2 regions of the Fictibacillus sp. KU28468 genome follow, and region 2 is predicted to be linked to the other one. Evidence: a T-box and tRNA genes for the amino acid it is inferred to sense, from the RefSeq annotation. Region 2 holds a T-box; the other holds one or more tRNA genes.
What was found. A T-box is a leader RNA that pairs with one kind of tRNA and senses whether it is charged. The one in region 2 lies ahead of tyrS (tyrosine--tRNA ligase), so its partner is inferred to be a tRNA-Tyr.
Positions count from the first base shown of each region.

Region 1: it has a tRNA-Tyr gene. The T-box ahead of tyrS (tyrosine--tRNA ligase) is inferred to sense a tRNA for this amino acid. The anticodon was not compared.

Region 1 is NZ_CP110666.1:4,268,079-4,271,474, reverse strand. Features, by position in the region: rRNA gene OKX00_RS22655 (23S ribosomal RNA) at 1-492, shown strand, start outside; rRNA gene rrf (5S ribosomal RNA) at 760-875, shown strand; tRNA gene OKX00_RS22645 (tRNA-Asn) at 912-986, shown strand; tRNA gene OKX00_RS22640 (tRNA-Thr) at 988-1,063, shown strand; tRNA gene OKX00_RS22635 (tRNA-Glu) at 1,067-1,141, shown strand; tRNA gene OKX00_RS22630 (tRNA-Val) at 1,204-1,279, shown strand; tRNA gene OKX00_RS22625 (tRNA-Thr) at 1,299-1,374, shown strand; tRNA gene OKX00_RS22620 (tRNA-Tyr) at 1,413-1,496, shown strand; tRNA gene OKX00_RS22615 (tRNA-Lys) at 1,528-1,603, shown strand; tRNA gene OKX00_RS22610 (tRNA-Gly) at 1,653-1,726, shown strand; tRNA gene OKX00_RS22605 (tRNA-Ala) at 1,731-1,806, shown strand; gene rocF (arginase) at 2,055-2,957, shown strand; gene OKX00_RS22595 (aspartyl-phosphate phosphatase Spo0E family protein) at 2,984-3,151, opposite strand; gene sigW (RNA polymerase sigma factor SigW) at 3,364-3,396, shown strand, end outside.
Region 2 is NZ_CP110666.1:962,529-965,924, reverse strand. Features, by position in the region: gene OKX00_RS04785 (tetratricopeptide repeat protein) at 1-168, opposite strand, end outside; gene tyrS (tyrosine--tRNA ligase) at 448-1,692, opposite strand; T-box leader at 1,736-1,963, opposite strand; gene hisI (phosphoribosyl-AMP cyclohydrolase) at 2,187-2,969, opposite strand; gene hisF (imidazole glycerol phosphate synthase subunit HisF) at 2,966-3,396, opposite strand, start outside.

The DNA of each region.
Region 1 (3,396 bases), 1.0 Mb from region 2:
GGAAGGGCCATCGCTCAACGGATAAAAGCTACCCTGGGGATAACAGGCTTATCTCCCCCAAGAGTCCACATCGACGGGGAGGTTTGGCACCTCGATGTCGGCTCATCGCATCCTGGGGCTGAAGTAGGTCCCAAGGGTTGGGCTGTTCGCCCATTAAAGCGGTACGCGAGCTGGGTTCAGAACGTCGTGAGACAGTTCGGTCCCTATCCGTCGCGGGCGCAGGAAATTTGAGAGGAGCTGTCCTTAGTACGAGAGGACCGGGATGGACACACCGCTGGTGTACCAGTTGTTCCGCCAGGGGCATAGCTGGGTAGCTACGTGTGGACGGGATAAGTGCTGAAAGCATCTAAGCATGAAGCCCCCCTCAAGATGAGATTTCCCATCACGTCAAGTGAGTAAGACCCCTTAGAGATGATGAGGTTGATAGGTCTGGTGTGGAAGCGTGGTGACACGTGGAGCTGACAGATACTAATCGGTCGAGGGCTTATCCTTATTAACAAAAGCGGTATGAACCGTTTAAATCCGACAAGCGTTGGAGATCCTGACGAGAACACGTTTTTGGTGTTCGCAGGAGGGATTGAAACGACCTCGAGGATATGGTACATGGAGCTGGACGTTAGCATCAGTGAAAGTTTGGATGAAGTTATCTAGTTTTGAGGGAATATACCTCATTTTTCTAAAAAAGCTCTTGTCAAAAGAGCAAATACATTGTAAAATGTAACTTGTCCTTGAGAAAATAGGACATCCTTTGAAAGACAGTCTGGTGGCGATAGCGAAGAGGTCACACCCGTTCCCATACCGAACACGGAAGTTAAGCTCTTCAGCGCCGATGGTAGTTGGGGGCTTCCCCCTGTAAGAGTAGGACGTTGCCAGGCTATCATTTCATACATACTCGTATGTGGTTTTATTATTCCACAGTAGCTCAGTGGTAGAGCTATCGGCTGTTAACCGATCGGTCGTAGGTTCGAGTCCTACCTGTGGAGCCATGCTTCCATAGCTCAGTAGGTAGAGTGCTTCCATGGTAAGGAAGAGGTCACCGGTTCGAGCCCGGTTGGAAGCTCCAGTCGGCCCGTTGGTCAAGCGGTTAAGACACCGCCCTTTCACGGCGGTAACACGGGTTCGAATCCCGTACGGGTCACCAAGTTTTTTTCGTTAAGAAAAATAACCAAGTTTTTTCGTTAAGAAAATAACATTCATTAATACGGAGGATTAGCTCAGCTGGGAGAGCACCTGCCTTACAAGCAGGGGGTCGGCGGTTCGAACCCGTCATCCTCCACCATTATTTATCCCAACGGCAGGCCGGTTTAGCTCAATTGGTAGAGCAACTGACTTGTAATCAGTAGGTTGGGGGTTCAAGTCCTCTAGCCGGCACCATTTCTTTATAAGCAATGTCTGAAGCCTTTTTTTTATGTGGAGGGGTAGCGAAGTGGCTAAACGCGGCGGACTGTAAATCCGCTCCTTTGGGTTCGGCGGTTCGAATCCGTCCCCCTCCACCATCTTTATTTCCGACAGATTATGTTACAACACGAGCCATTAGCTCAGTCGGTAGAGCATCTGACTTTTAATCAGAGGGTCGAAGGTTCGAGTCCTTCATGGCTCACCATTTGAACTTCTGAATAAAAGATGATATCAATGGTTACAAAGTATAATATGCGGGTGTAGTTTAGTGGTAAAACAAGAGCCTTCCAAGCTCTGGTCGTGAGTTCGATTCTCATCACCCGCTCCATTATGGGGCCTTAGCTCAGCTGGGAGAGCGCCTGCCTTGCACGCAGGAGGTCAGCGGTTCGATCCCGCTAGGCTCCACCATACATAATAAGTACTGTCCTTAGACGAATGTCTAAGGGCTTTTTTATGTCTTTCAAACCTTCAAGGATTCCTGATCCAATAAAGAGGAGGGTGCTTTTGTCCTAATAATTATCCATCAACCTCCTCGAAAGCGCTTACGTATCGGTATATCTATGCATATTTCTGTCCAGTTGAACCAACACGAATAGACAGGCTACAATGAATTTATAGAATTTTTTGAAACACAGCATAAGGGGAGGCCGTACAGAATGAAGAAGGATATTACGATCATCGGAGTACCGATGGATTTAGGGCAGACAAGGCGCGGCGTTGACATGGGGCCAAGCGCCATTCGATATGCAGGAATTGTGGAACGTTTAGAAGATATAAATTATAATGTCCAGGATTTCGGGGACATAGAGATTGCCCGGCCTGGGACAATAGAAGAAAAAATAGACACCAATCTTAAGAACCTTCAAGAAGTTTCAACTGCAAGTGAAAAGCTGGCAGACACGGTTTCTAATGTCATTCAGGAAAACCGGTTTCCTCTTGTCTTTGGAGGAGACCACAGTATCGCGATTGGCTCTCTTGCAGGAATTGCCAAGCACTACGAAAATCTTGGCGTCATCTGGTATGATGCTCATGGAGACTTAAATACCGCTGATACTTCACCAAGCGGAAACATTCATGGTATGCCCCTTGCAGCAAGTTTGGGAATCGGGCATGAATCCTTAACTGGTATTGGAGGATATGAGCAAAAAGTTAAGCCTGAAAATATTGTTATTATCGGTGCCCGTTCATTGGATGAAGGAGAAAAAGAATTAATCAAAGAACGCGGTATTAAAGTATACACGATGCATGAAATTGATCGGATCGGCATGACCAAGGTAATGGAGGAAACGATTGAATACCTTTCTAAAAAAACGGACGGTGTTCATTTAAGCCTTGACCTTGATGGATTGGATCCGCTTGACGCACCGGGTGTAGGGACGCCGGTTCTTGGTGGAATCAGCTACAGAGAAAGCCATTTGGCGATGGAAATGCTGGCCGAGTCTCAGATTATTACTTCAGCTGAATTTGTAGAGGTCAATCCAATTCTTGACGAAAGAAACAAGACAGCGACAGTGGCTGTGGCGCTAATGGGATCACTATTTGGCGAAAAATTATTATAATTATAAATCAAAAAAACAGCTCTCGATTACGAGTAGCTGTTTTTTACGTTTGCTTTTTGGAATTCATTTAATAGCTCATCTATGTGTTGGCTGATTTCAACAATTTCTTCAGCGATTAAAGGCATAATTTTAGACATTTCATTCATTTTTTTCCGTGAAACTTCAATTTCTCTTAGCAGGATATTGCGGTCCATGTGTGCACGCTCCTTAAAAAAAATCTTTAATTCCACTATTCCCTCATTTACCCAAATTGAAACTCATTTTCTAAATTTTGTACAAAACATTTCTCTATCCCTGTCTGTTTTCATGCTAAAATAAAAATTGCTCAATTTTTTATGGAATATGAAACTTTTTTGAATACTAAACGTAGAAAAATACGAACCGCAACTGGTGGTGGAAAATTGAAATGGATTCATTAATTAATAATCTGGTTACCCAA
Region 2 (3,396 bases):
AAATGCCGGTTCTTCGGGCTGCAGGTACACAGCTCGTTCAAATAATTTTCTTGCTTTATCTAAATCCTTCTTTTGGTAAGCTTTAATACCCCGGTGGAAATAATATTCTCCATCCTGCATGAAAGGAAGTATGCGCATGTCACTTTCCGCGTGATTTTCCTTTTTCATTCTTTCCTCCAATTTCTATGTAAAAAGCATATTACATAGCCTTTATTTCTAGCCGTTCGTTTTCAACCCAAAAAAGTATACCATACACCAAAAGCGTCTTACATACCCTTTTTAAACTTTGTCAATGAAACTTTCGACAAAGGTTTTATTAAGATTTCATTTTAATCTATGGATCTTTAAAAAACAGCAAGCAAATGGAAAAAATATTGCTGTTTTTGTCCAGAAGCTTCTTATGACAGAAAACCACCGTCTCCTGAAGCTGAAAACGGTGGCCTCAATTTATACAGTTAATTTAACAAACTTTCTTTTTCCTACTTGAACGATTGTATCATCTTTTATCTCAATCTCAAGTTTTACGTCTGACACCTTTTTTCCATTAAGCTTCACCCCGCCGTTCTGAATCATTTTCCGGGCTTCACTTTTGGAACTTAACAACTGCAGATCAACAAGAAGTTCAACGACAGCAACATTTCGATCGCCATTCCACTTCACTTCCGGGATTTCTTCAGGCAATGCTCCTTTTTGGAAAACACGCAGAAAATGCTGTTCTGCTTTTTCTGCTGCTTCCTTTCCGTGGAACATCCGGACAAAAGTCTTGCCTAGCTGGATTTTCGCGTCACGAGGGTGAAGGGTGCCTTCATTTAGATTCTCTTTCAGCTTGTTCTTTTCATCCACCGTGTAGTCTGTGGCCAAATCAATATACTTCGGCATCAGTTCATCAGGAATGGACATCGTTTTGCCGAACATCTCATTCGGCTCTTCATTGATTCCAATGTAGTTGCCTTTTGATTTTGACATCTTTTCAACACCGTCAAGACCTTCAAGTAAAGGCAGCAGCATCACGGCCTGCTTCTCTTTTTTATAGTGTTCCTGCAGGTGCCTCCCCATCAGCACGTTAAAATGCTGATCGGTTCCCCCGAGTTCAAGGTCACTTTCCAGAACAACAGAATCATAGCCTTGCATGAGCGGGTAAAAGAATTCATGAAGAGAAATCGGCTTGCCCGTAGAGATCCGCTCTGTAAAATCATTTCGTTCAAGAAGCCGCGCAACGGTTATTTTGCCTGCCAACTGGATGACATCCTCAAAGTTCAATTTGGAAAGCCAGTCGGCATTATAATGAAGCTCCACCTTTTCCATATCCAGCACTTTGCCGAACTGCTCAAAATAGGTCTTCGCATTGTGTTCCACTTCTTCATCAGTAAGCTGCTTCCGTACAGCGGATTTGCCGGTAGGATCCCCGATCTTGCCTGTAAAATCACCAATAATGAGCTGGATAATGTGCCCGTTTTGCTGAAACTGCTTCAGCTTCTGCAGAACGACCGTGTGTCCGATATGAACGTCCGGAGCAGAGGGATCCAAGCCAAGCTTTACTTTTAAAGGCTTATTCTTAAGCAAAGACTTCGCGATTTTCTGTTTAAACTCGTCAGCAGGAATGATCTCTTGTACACCATTGGCATACAGTGCATATTGCCGCTCCAGCTCGCTTTTTTGGTCAGCTGACAATAGTTGAATCAAGTCTTTCATCCTAATCATTCCTCCTTAAAAATATAAAAAACCACATCCCTAAAAAAGGGACGTGGTTTTTGCACGCGGTACCACCCTTGTTGAAGCTTAAAGCTTCCACTCAAGCGAATTAACGGTTCAGGCCGTTCTCTGCTACTGATCTGAAATCATAGACCCGTTCACAAAGAAAGTTCGAGGAGGTAATTCATACTTATCTGTGACCGGTTCTCACCACCCACCGGCTCTCTGAAACAGGGAGATAACTACTACTGATTCCTCTCATTACTTTTATCTCTTTTGGCTTTTAACTAGTTTAGTGTATTCAGCGGGAGAATTCAAGTTAATTCCAGGTGTTTTGGTTTGGAGGCGGTTGTTGTGGTGGTGAAGAAGTCTGAATAGTTAGATTGGATCAATTAAGTGCTTGTTTGGCTCAATTATCCCTGATTTACACTCAATTCCATCATTTCATCGCACAAAAAGGCCGCCGAACATCCCGGCGGCCCCACAATTACTCTTTATTTTCGATCCTTGGAAGTATGTCGCTCTTCCAATACGCCCAAAACTTCAGCAAACGGAAGCTTTTGTTCCTGCAAAAGGACAAGAAGGTGATAAATCAAGTCGGCGGCTTCCCATTTCAGTTCTTCTTTGTCGCGATTTTTCGCAGCAATGATCACCTCTGAAGCTTCTTCTCCAACCTTTTTCAATATCTTGTCCACACCTTTATCAAAAAGATAGGTAGTGTATGCTCCCTCAGGCATCTGCCGCTCTCGCTCGGCAATCAGCCCCTGCAGCACATTAAGTATTTCAGGAGATTTACTTCCTCCTGCTTTACCCGGAACAACATCCCCGTAGGATGTTTTCCCTTCAGTGGCTGATCCATCGGTGACTGGCACGTCGGTGGCTGGCACGTCGGTGACTGGCACCGAACTTATGGTGCCTGTAACCGAACCTCGCAGGGACTCACCTGTAACCGAACCTCGCAGTGATGATTCCCCAGAAAAACAACTCTCAGCCCCGGTATGGCACGCAGGCCCCTTCGGATCGACAAACACGATGAGCGCATCCTGGTCGCAGTCCATGCGGATGTCCACGACTTTTTGCGTGTTGCCGGACGTTTCACCCTTGTGCCAGAGCTCCTGGCGGGAACGGCTGTAGAATACCGTTTCACCAATCTCGAGTGTTTTTTTCAGCGACTCTTCATTCATATACGCAAGGGTAAGCACCGTTTTCGTACGGGCGTCCTGAACGATGGCCGGCACCAGCCCTTTTTCATCAAACTTTACGGAAGACACATTCATCGGATCACCACTCCTTTTTCTTTTAGCTCTTTCTTTACTTCTCTAACCGACGTTTCCTTATAATGAAAGATGCTGGCAGCAAGACCTGCATCTGCTTTTCCTTCTGTAAAAGCTTCATGGAAGTGCTGTGCATTCCCCGCTCCGCCGGATGCGATGACCGGAACCGTAACTGCTTCACTTACTGCTTTTGTCAGTGCCAGATTAAAACCGCTCTTTTCTCCGTCCTGATCCATGCTCGTCAGCAAAATTTCGCCTGCACCCCGCTTGACCGCTTCTTTCGCCCATGCCGTTACTTCCCACTCGGTCGGTTTCCTGCCCCCATGAGTATAGACACGCCAAGAACCAAGAGATTCATCATACTTGGCATCGATCGCTGTGACAATACATTGGGAACCGAAGTAATCAGCGCCTTCTGTAATGAGCTCAG